2 regions of the Paenibacillus sp. J22TS3 genome follow, and region 1 is predicted to be linked to the other one. Evidence: predicted binding sites of a transcription regulator. Region 1 holds the regulator's gene; the other holds the start of a gene.
What was found. The regulator Rex, encoded in region 1, represses fermentation and respiration genes when NADH is low (regulators of the CRP and FNR family bind a similar motif). The targets are predictions, from matches to a motif close to TTGTGAAATATTTCACAA.

Region 1 (5,126 bases):
AGTGTTATTATGACCTCGGCAACGCTGTCCGTGGACAAATCATTCCAGTACATGATTGAACAGCTGGGACTTCAGGAAGCTTCGGATCAGCATCGGCTGCTTACTTCCATGCTTCCTTCCCCGTTTAAATACCGGGAGCAGGCACTGCTTGTCATTCCAAGAGACTTCCCTAGTGTTAAGGGGAGTGTTGGTGATGACTACTTTGTCAGCACATTGGTGAGCTCGCTCGCTGATGCGGCGGTAGCGACACAGGGCCGTATGTTGGTCCTGTTTACCTCGTACCGGATGCTGCGCCAGGTCTACGATCCGTTGAAGGAGGCGCTTGGCGCGCAAGGCATTACTGTGATCGGACAAGGCGTGGACAGCGGCAATCGCACCAAGCTAACCCGCAGATTCCAAGGTCAGCAGGCCTCCGTACTGCTGGGAACAAGCAGCTTCTGGGAAGGGGTGGATATCCCGGGAGATGCGCTGACAAGCCTGGCGATCGTCCGGCTGCCCTTCCAGCCGCCGAATCATCCGCTGGTGGAGGCAAAGAGTGAGCGGCTTCAGCGGCAGAAGAAGAATCCGTTCATGAAGCTGTCCGTTCCGCAGGCGGTGATCCGGTTCAAGCAGGGCTTCGGACGGCTGGTCCGCTCCTCACAGGACCGCGGAATTGTGATTGTTTATGATACGCGGATTCTTGAGTCCTACTATGGGAAGTACTTCCTGTATTCTTTGCCGGGGCCAAAGATGGAGCATATGCCCACACAGCAAATGGTGTCCCGAATATCAGAATGGCTAGGCACCGGCGATTGACCGGACTCATTAGATTTAGGGGGAAATAGAGATGAAATCGGAGAAAATATCGGACGCGGTTGTGCGCAGATTGCCTGTATATCTGCGCTTTCTGAATGAGCTTAGCCTGCGGGAGGTTGCGACCGTTTCTTCACAGGAGCTTGGACAAAAGCTGGATCTGAATCCGGCACAAATCCGCAAGGATTTGGCATATTTCGGTGACTTTGGCCGTAAGGGAATCGGCTATGATGTTTCATATCTGATTGAGAAGATCCGCCAAATCCTGAATTTGGATCAGCAGATTAACGTGGCCCTTGTTGGGGCAGGTAATCTGGGCCAAGCCTTGTCGAACTACAATACGTATTTGAAAGATAACATGAAGATTGTGGCCCTCTTTGATGCTTCCGAGCACAAGATTGGCCAAAAAATCAACTCATTGACAGTGCAGCCGATTGAGGAATTGGGAGAGACGGTCAAGAGGCTGAATATCCGGATTGGGATTATTACAGTACCCGATATTGAGGCGCAGCGGGTTGCTGATCAGCTGATCAGCGCCGGAATAGAAGCCATACTTAACTTCGCCCCGACTATTCTGAAGGTGCCTGCCGGGGTACGTCTGCATGCGGCGGATTTCACTACCGATCTGCTCAGCTTGGCTTATTATTTGGAGGATGGAAAGGAAGACGAGTGGAATGAGTCGTAAATGGTTGATCAAGAACGGAACCTTTGTGGTATTGGAGCCGGGGCAATCCGTGATCAAGGGATATATGCTGATCGAGGATGATGTAATTAAATATGTTGGAGAGAGTTGCCCGGAAGGTGAAGAGGAGACAGAAGCTTTTGACGGAAGCGGCCTGCTTTTTTCTCCAGGATTGATCAACACCCATGGCCATGCGGCAATGTCCCTGCTGAGGGGTTATGGTGATGATATGGAACTCCAAACGTGGCTTCAAGAGAAGATGTGGCCTATGGAGGCCAAGTTTACATCTAACGATGTATACTGGGGAACATCCCTGTCTGTATTGGAGATGCTCAAAGGCGGAACCACGACCTTCCTGGACATGTACGACCACATGGACCAGGTGGCCAAGGTGGTGCAGGAATCCGGAATGCGCGCGGTGCTCATGCGCGGAGCTATAGGGCTGTGTCCAGAAGACGTGCAGCAGATGAAGCTGGAGGAGGCGGTACAGTTCGCCAAAGACTGGCATGGACAGGCCGATGGCAGAATCACTACCATGATGTCGCCGCACTCCCCTTACACATGTCCTCCGGCATTTATTGAGAAGTTTGTCCAGGCGGCACATGATCTGGACCTGCCGCTGCATACGCATATGTCGGAGACGGCTGCGGAAGTTCAGCAGAACATCAACGATTATGGGACACGTCCTGCCATCCATTTGGAGAAACTTGGATTTTTCTCCCGTCCATCCATTGTAGCCCATGGCGTTCATCTTACCGACGAAGAGATTGAAATCCTGGCCAGAAACAAGGTGGCCGTCTCCCATAACCCGGGAAGCAATCTTAAGCTGGCAAGCGGTGTAGCGCGTGTAATGGATCTTCAGAAGGCTGGTGTGGTCGTTTCTTTGGGTACCGATGGAGCAGCCAGCAATAATAACTTGGATATGTTTGAAGAGGTGAGGCTCGCCGCGTTGATTCATAAAGGCGTATCAGGTGATCCGACTGCGGTGCCTGCGGATGAGGCGCTCAAGATGGGCACCATTTATGGCGCACAGTCCGTCTATCTTCAGAACACTGGCCGTCTTGCCGCTGGCATGAAAGCAGATTTCATTGCTTTGGATACAGATCAAGCGCATTTTGTTCCATATACAGATTTCATTTCCCACATGGTCTACTCTGCAGGGCCGAAGGATGTTAAGCACGTGTGGGTGAACGGGGCGCAAGTCGTGAAGAATGGAAGCTGCATCACAATGGATGAAGAGCGGATTCGCCGGGAAGCTCAAGCATGTTTTGAAGGACTGCTCTCCCGTTAAGCGGAGACTTCTGGCCAGAAAGGAAGTGAAGGCTTGAAGAAAAAGACGAAATGGATTCTGCTCTCCATTCTCATTGTGCTTGTAGTTCTGTTCGGGATACAGCGTTATTATGTATATACCATGAGTGATTACTGGGCAGAGAAGGATGCGGCAATTATTGTGGCGAAGCAGCAGGCGGGACTGGCCTCGGTAGAGCATGCAAGCAAGTCGGTCTGGGATACCGTATGCTGGGTCATCGAGGGCAAGAGCACTTCTAATCAGGATATCGTGGTTTGGGTGGTTGACGGCAAAGTGGATCATCAGGAGCTGGCCAAGAACGGAGTTACTCTGGAGCAGGTGCGCAATAAGGTGAAAGCTGAGCTGCCAGATGCAACTATTGTTAGGCTCGTGCCTGGAATCTATGACAAAGACCCGGATGACACGGCAAAGGAATATGTATATCAATTGTTCTACAAAGAGAAGGATCATTATAACTACAGATTCTATAAATTCTCGGATGGGCAGGCTCTACAGGATACGTTTACCCTGCCTAATCGTTAAGAGGGTTGCTATTGGTATATTTTAAAATAAAGCTCTAAACCTAGGTTCTAATAAACAAGACCTTCCATCATGAGAATGGAAGGTCTTGTTTGGTTTGCGGCTATTTATTGAACGTTGTGAGAAATATCCCAACAATTTCAAAGATTTTCAGACATTCGCTTAGAAAAAGTATATATTCTGTGATATACTAATACTTGTACTTTTGAGATATATAATTGAGTATACAAAAAGACGGAGAAATCCGTTGATTTTTTATAAGGAGGATCTTCTATTGAAGAAGCTGCGTATCGTTCCTTTGGTTACTACTGTCGCTATATCTGCGGTTGTCCTGTTTGGTGGCTGGTTCGCGTATAGCCAGTTTGCGGTACAAGCTCCGCTTAAGAAATTGGTCACCCAGTATGATGGTGTGAAGAATGTTCAGTTTGATATTACCCAAAAGCAGGTGGATTTGAAACTCGATTTGGATCCCAAAACGGATTTAAGTGGTTTGGTTCAGCACTTAACTGTTGATGGTAAGTCCCTGCTCGGAAGCCGGAAGCTGAAATTAACGGTGGTTGATCATTCAAGCAAGACGCTGGACGAATGGTGGTCGAAGGCGCTCTTCCCGGTAGCTGAAGCGATGGATAATAAAAAGTATACGGAAATTCCAGCAACGCTGGAGAAGCTGAAGGAAGGCAGCCCGAATCTTACCGTGAACAGCGCGATGGATAGTGATAATATTTATGTAACATTAACCGACGGCAAAGCCAGCAAGTTTATTGTTCTTCCAAGGGTACCGGGCCAACTGGGGGTATGGAATAATGTCTAAGTATATTAAAGAAATCGTCATCGGATTTGTGCTTGTGCTGCTCGTGTTTATGGCTTACATCGGTCTTAATATTATCCCGGTTATCATTGGATTAGCCATGGTCGGTTCTCTCTATGCTGTGGTTCAGATGAGAGGCGGCATCACAGTAGGTGCCTCCCAGGAGAAGAAGCGCAAGAAGGCGGGACCAGCTAAGCTGACCTTTGAAGAAATCGGCGGGCAGGACAGTGCAAAGCAGGAGCTTCGCGAGGCGCTTGATTTCATGGTCAGACATGAGGAAATTCAAAAATTCGGCATTCGCCCGCTTAAAGGGATTCTGCTGACTGGACCTCCAGGGACCGGTAAGACGCTGATGGCCAAAGCGGCAGCGCATTATACGAAATCTGTATTCGTGGCGGCTTCAGGCTCGGAGTTCGTGGAAATGTACGTCGGCGTGGGTGCCGGACGCATTCGTGACCTGTTTAAGGAGGCACGGACCCGCGCGGCTCAAGAGAAGAAAGAGAACGCGATTATATTTATTGATGAGATTGATGTGATTGGTGGCAAGCGTGAAGGCGGCCAACAGCGCGAGTATGATCAGACGCTGAATCAGCTCCTGACCGAGATGGACGGAATCTATAACTCGGATACGCCGCGGATTCTTCTAATCGCCGCAACCAACCGGAAAGAGATGCTGGATAGCGCGCTGCTTCGTCCTGGCCGTTTCGACCGTCATATTCAGGTTGATCTGCCTGACAAGAAAGGCCGCAAGCACATTTTGGAGCTTCACGCCAAGAACAAGCCGCTGCATGCCAATGTTAGCCTGGACAAAGTAGCTGACGAGACGTATGGCTTCTCGGGTGCCCAGCTCGAAAGTGTGATGAATGAAGGGGCCATCTATGCCATGCGTGAGAATCTGTCCGTGATTGAACAGCGCCACCTTTCTATGGGAGTAGATAAAGTAATGCTCGGCGAGAAGAACGACCGCCAGTCCACTTATGAGGAGAAGCGCAGAGTTGCTGTGCATGAGCTTGGTC
Region 2 (5,126 bases), on a different contig from region 1:
CGCTTACGGCTGCAAGCGACTTTCCGAGATAGAACGCCGCACGGTTTACAATGCGAATCGCCGCTTCATCCCCGGATTTGGCCGCATCGAACACATCCTTGGCCATGATGTTCTCCACTTGGGACAAGGAGGTTCGGTCGCCGCGCTCAACGGCATCCTTCGCCATCCGGATCACGCCAGTCGCCGAGGAGACGGTTTCCAGACAGCCCATTTTGCCGCATCCACATTGAATCGCTTCCAAGTCAGGAACCACGGATATATGACCAAGCTCACCGGCCAGACCAGCAAAGCCCTGGTAGATTGCGCCATTCACAATAATTCCGCCGCCAACGCCTGTACCGAGCGTATAGCATACACAGTTGCTTACCCCTTTGCCGGCACCGGCCCATACTTCCCCAAGCGCCGCCACGTTGGCATCGTTATCTATACGGACTGGCTTGCCAAGCCGCTGCTCCAGAATGCTGCGGATATGGAGATCCTTCAAACCTACATTCGGCGCAAAAATAATGATCCCGTCGCGAACATTCGTAAATCCGGCAACCCCGGCGCCAACACCCGCAAGCTGATCCCACTCATACGGGGACTGCTCCACAATGAGACGTACATACCGCTCGATGTTGTCAACGACGGCATCCGGACCTTTCTCAACCTCCGTCGGTCCTTCATAAGTATGAAGCAGCTGGCCTTCCTCATTACAGATGCCGACTTTGATTGCTGTTCCGCCCAGATCGACACCAATGTAGATTTGTTCAGACATTTTACAAGCCACCTTTTTCTCTATAAAATAGTTTGCTCCTACGTACCCACTATAAGCGAACCCACAGCTTCGGTCAAGAGAAGAGGGGCTTCCTAAACCCCTTGTCAGCAAGGCTTTTCTAGATGGAGCAGGCTGGTTGGAAACCCTGAATTTCCTGTGAAAATGACAATATAAATGCGCCCATCTCCCAGCATAGGGATCAAGGCGCTCAGCCATGCTTCTGGATATTGCTGTAAATCATTGGCCGGTGGATTCGTTCAGCTCAGCAGCAATAGGCTACTGGGATAAAATTCTCTTCTGTCCTTCCAGCTCGCGAATTGGAGCGATATTCTGGGTAAATTCAAGCGTGCCAAGGTACTGGCCCTCACTGCCGCGTACCGCAAAATACCGGATATAGACAAATTTATCTTTTACCGGAATCCAGAAATCCTCGGCATCCTTCCGTCCGGCTTTGAAATCAGCAAGCAGCTCATTCACGACATGTACGCTTTGGGGCGGATGACAGTTCTGTACGGTGCGGCCAATGACCGCCTTCGTTCTGGCAAAAATCCGTTCCTTGCCGTGCGAGAAATACCGGACCACATCGTTCTCGTCAATAAACGTGAGGTCCACAGGGAGATGGTTCATGACAGCTTCCAGCTGCTGAACCGACAGGATGCCCGTCTCGAACCGGACGAAGCCGCCTGGAACGCCCTCTTCCTCTGCTTCCGCACCTTCTGGAAGCGGTGCCCGCTCGGGCTTCCATTCCTGTTCCGGAGCTGCCAGGCAGAAGCCAATCTGATCGCTCTCTTTGGCGATCTTGACCCATTCATCCTCGGTCAGCTTCTCCAGTGCCATCGGCAGCAAAATGTTCTCTTCCTTAAAGATCATCTCATTCACCTCGGTAATGGTCCGCTCCAGTGAGGTGAGAATATAAGCCAGGTCTTCTCCTGTAGTGTGGGCCGCGAGCAGGGATTTGGTCTCCTTAATCAGCATCCGGATGCCATCGTCTACTCCCCACATCACTTTGGTCGGACCAAAGATGCCGTACTTCTCGAGATAGGGGAACAACAGATTCTCCTTCCGGCTGTAGTGTTTATCGAGGTCCATCAGCAGATTCAAATCCTCCAGCAGCTTCAAGATGACCGCAGGATCGTCCCCCTTCTTCAGCCGATCCACATGCAGCTGAAGCTTGAAGTTGACCAGACGTTCAATCTCCCGATTCTCCATCTTGAATGTATGAACCGGATGGCCCGGCTGCTCCTCAGGCTTCGACGAGCGGTGAATTTCCTCAATGGAGCCCTTGAATATCGCCGTGTGCACCGAGCATAAGCGCTGCACCTCCGTAACCGGAATCCCCTCTTCCTCCATCAAGGAATGCTCCATTGCCGAAATTTCAGCCACAGTCACATCCCCCACCGCTTGCTCAAACCGGGCTTTAACCTCCTCCACACTCTTGCCCTGATGAAGCTCCTTAATAATCTCTTTAAGCATCTCTTGACGTTTGGTTCGTGAGGCAGCTTCTGTCTCCCGGTTATTAATCAGCTCGCTCATTTCAATTTCCCCCTTGGTAATGACTTATACTTTGTCATGCATTGCTCTTATCTCTACACAATCACTTACACAATCACTTCATAACCCTGGGATTCAAAGGCCGCAATAATGTCTGTCAAAGGAATTTTCCGCATGGCCGCTCCCTTTGGAATCGTCATGAACCTGCCTGCGGTCTGCAGCATTCCGGGCTTGGCGATCTGTGCAAATCCAAGGCCCACCATAATGTCTATAATCTCCGGGTCCGCTGTGCACAGATCGAACAGGCTGGACTGGAAATGAACTTGTTTGGTCATAAAGAACTTCCCCCATTTCAGGCGAAGCAGGCGGCATACCGTAGCTTTGCCTGTACCTTGATATAATTGAGAATTTTTCTCAATTCAAAATTAACATGCTTAAGGGGGAGTGCTTGTGATTGTAGTCACAAGGAGCGGACTTTTTTAACATTCTATTGATTTGGAAAGTGATTTGGAAAGTTTGAGGCCCTGAGCCAACCGGTTTACCCCCGCTTGCAGCAAGCTTAGAATGACCTTTTGTGACTACCTTGTTTCTCGCTCCCTGGAACTTCGTGGTATAATGCAGTCAAATTTGCGGCAGAGCCGGAAAGGAACCTGATTGTGGCTATTCATTTGTTATATGTTGAAGATGATCCCGAGATCGGAAGTTGGGTCAGCCAGGACCTGAAGGACCGGGGATACGAGGTAAAGTGGCTGAAGAGCGGGGAAGGCGCCTTGGACGCGGCGGCGGATGCCCACCTGATTATTCTGGATGTCATGCTGCCGGGACTTGACGGATTCACCGTGGGCCAGCGGCTGAAGCGTAATTATCCGCAGACCCCTATTCTTATGCTGTCAGCTCGTTCTTCCATTGACGATAAACTGCAGGGACTCCAATTCGCGGACGACTACCTGACCAAGCCGTTTCATCCGGATGAGCTTACGGCCCGGATTGAAGTGCTGATCCGGCGGAGCGGTTCCCTAAGCGATCTCCCGCTGGAGCTGGGGCATCTTCGCGTCTACGAACGCGAGAACCGGATCGAACACAAGGACACGGGAGAAGAGATTATACTAACCGGCAAGCAGTTCCAAATCTTCATGTATCTGATCCGGCATCTGGGCCAGATTATGACCAAGGAACAAATCTATGAGGCTGTATGGGGGGACCCGTACCTTGATGGCGATAAAACCTTGATGGTCCACATCCGCTATTTGAGAGAGAAGATTGAGCTTGACCCCGCTGAGCCTAAAATCATCGAGACGATCCGGGGAATCGGGTACCGGGTGAGGGCATGAAGTTCCGCAGGTTTCCCAAATTCCGCTCCTCTCTCTTGTCCCGCTACTTCCTTATTGTTCTGGCGGCACTCCTGTTTGTTCCCGTGGTGATTCCACTTAGCTTCCTAGCAACCTGGCTGATGAACAGCGTTGTCACGACCAGCCAGGAGAAAGCCAACCCGAATTATATTAATTCCGGCTATTTGACGGCTAACTGGCATGACGCAGCCAAGCAGCTTGCCGACGCTTCACCGGACAAAATTAATCAGCGCCTTAAGGAATACAAAAAGAAATATCCTTTTGCCACCATCTTCTGGGTGGATCACAGCGGAGAAACGCATCAGCTGCCCCCTGTCTTAAGGAAACTTCCGGTTCAGTGGTCTTTAGAGGATACGATCCAGTACATGAAAAAGGGCGGCAGTGACGACAACTTCTTCACCGTGGTCGCGTTCATCGGAGATTCTCCTAACAAGCGTCAAGGCTTCATGGGGATTGAGGTGCCTCGCTCCTATTTCGTAAGAGGCGCCAACGACAGTTCAAGCTTCAGTCTGTTTGGAATCACACTGCTCCTGCTGTTTGCTTTCTTCGCGGGGCTCTCTTATCTGTTCTTCCGCGATATTCGCAAGCGGCTGCTTACCCTGGAGTCAGCCATGCATTTCCCTGGCGAGGACGGCCTTCCTCAGAAGATCCACACAGGCAAAGCCGATGAGATCGGAATGCTGGAGCAGTCGTTCAATTACATGGTTGACCAGCTTCGGGAGAGCCGCATTCGTGAGGTCGAGGAAGAGCATCTGCGCAAGCGGCTGGTCAGCAATCTCTCCCATGATCTGAGAACTCCGCTGACCGTGATTGGCAGTCACTTGTATTCCCTGAAGAAGGAGAACCTGTCCGAGCAGGGAAGCCAGTCCCTCACCCTGATGCAGGACAAAATGCGTGACCTCGACCATCTGATCGATCACCTTCTCTCCTACAACCTGCTGACCAGCGGCAAATATGCCATCCATCCGAAGTCTCAGGATATTCTCCGGATCGTCAGGGAGAGCGCGGCCGCCTGGTATCCCCTATGGGAACGGGAAGGGCTTGAGCCTGATATTGATCTGGATGGCGAGTCCCTAATCTGGCCCGTCGATGAGCAGGCTTTCCGCCGGGTTCTGGATAATTTGTTCCAGAACATCGTACGGCATGCCAAGTCAGGCCGCTATATCGGCCTGAGCATAGAGTGCAGTCCAGGCAGACCGGCGGAGCTGGTCATCCATGACCGTGGTCCCGGCATGCTCGCCGAGAGCGGAACTAAGGGAGCCGGCCTTGGCCTCGCCATTGTGAAGCTGTTGCTTAAAGAGATGTCGCTTAAACTAGATATTGACAGCACTACCGAAGGGACTCGCATGCGGATTCACCCTTGATGCGAAGCTGTAAGCCTATAAGCAAGACCGGAAGCGTGATTCGTTACGCTCCGGTCTTTTTTTAAACTAAATTTAAACTCGGTGGACACCGGCTTTTAAACTAACCGATTTATGCTGGTTAACGAGGTGAAGAGAAACCATGAGCGAATATGTAATCAAAACTAA

Region 2: the regulator Rex is predicted to act here: its motif matches at 2,697-2,714, upstream of KJS63_RS24215 (DUF1858 domain-containing protein).

The regions. Positions count from the first base shown of each region.
Region 1 covers NZ_BOSF01000001.1:368,616-373,741, reverse strand. Annotated here, with positions in the region: gene dinG (ATP-dependent DNA helicase DinG) at 1-795, shown strand, start outside; gene KJS63_RS01680 (redox-sensing transcriptional repressor Rex) at 827-1,477, shown strand; gene KJS63_RS01675 (amidohydrolase) at 1,467-2,765, shown strand; gene KJS63_RS01670 (cell wall elongation regulator TseB-like domain-containing protein) at 2,799-3,305, shown strand; gene KJS63_RS01665 (hypothetical protein) at 3,577-4,113, shown strand; gene KJS63_RS01660 (AAA family ATPase) at 4,106-5,126, shown strand, end outside.
Region 2 covers NZ_BOSF01000011.1:34,742-39,867, reverse strand. Annotated here, with positions in the region: gene KJS63_RS24225 (ROK family glucokinase) at 1-757, opposite strand, end outside; gene KJS63_RS24220 (DUF438 domain-containing protein) at 1,034-2,290, opposite strand; gene KJS63_RS24215 (DUF1858 domain-containing protein) at 2,356-2,583, opposite strand; gene KJS63_RS24210 (response regulator transcription factor) at 2,905-3,579, shown strand; gene KJS63_RS24205 (HAMP domain-containing sensor histidine kinase) at 3,576-4,961, shown strand; gene KJS63_RS24200 (ABC transporter ATP-binding protein) at 5,101-5,126, shown strand, end outside.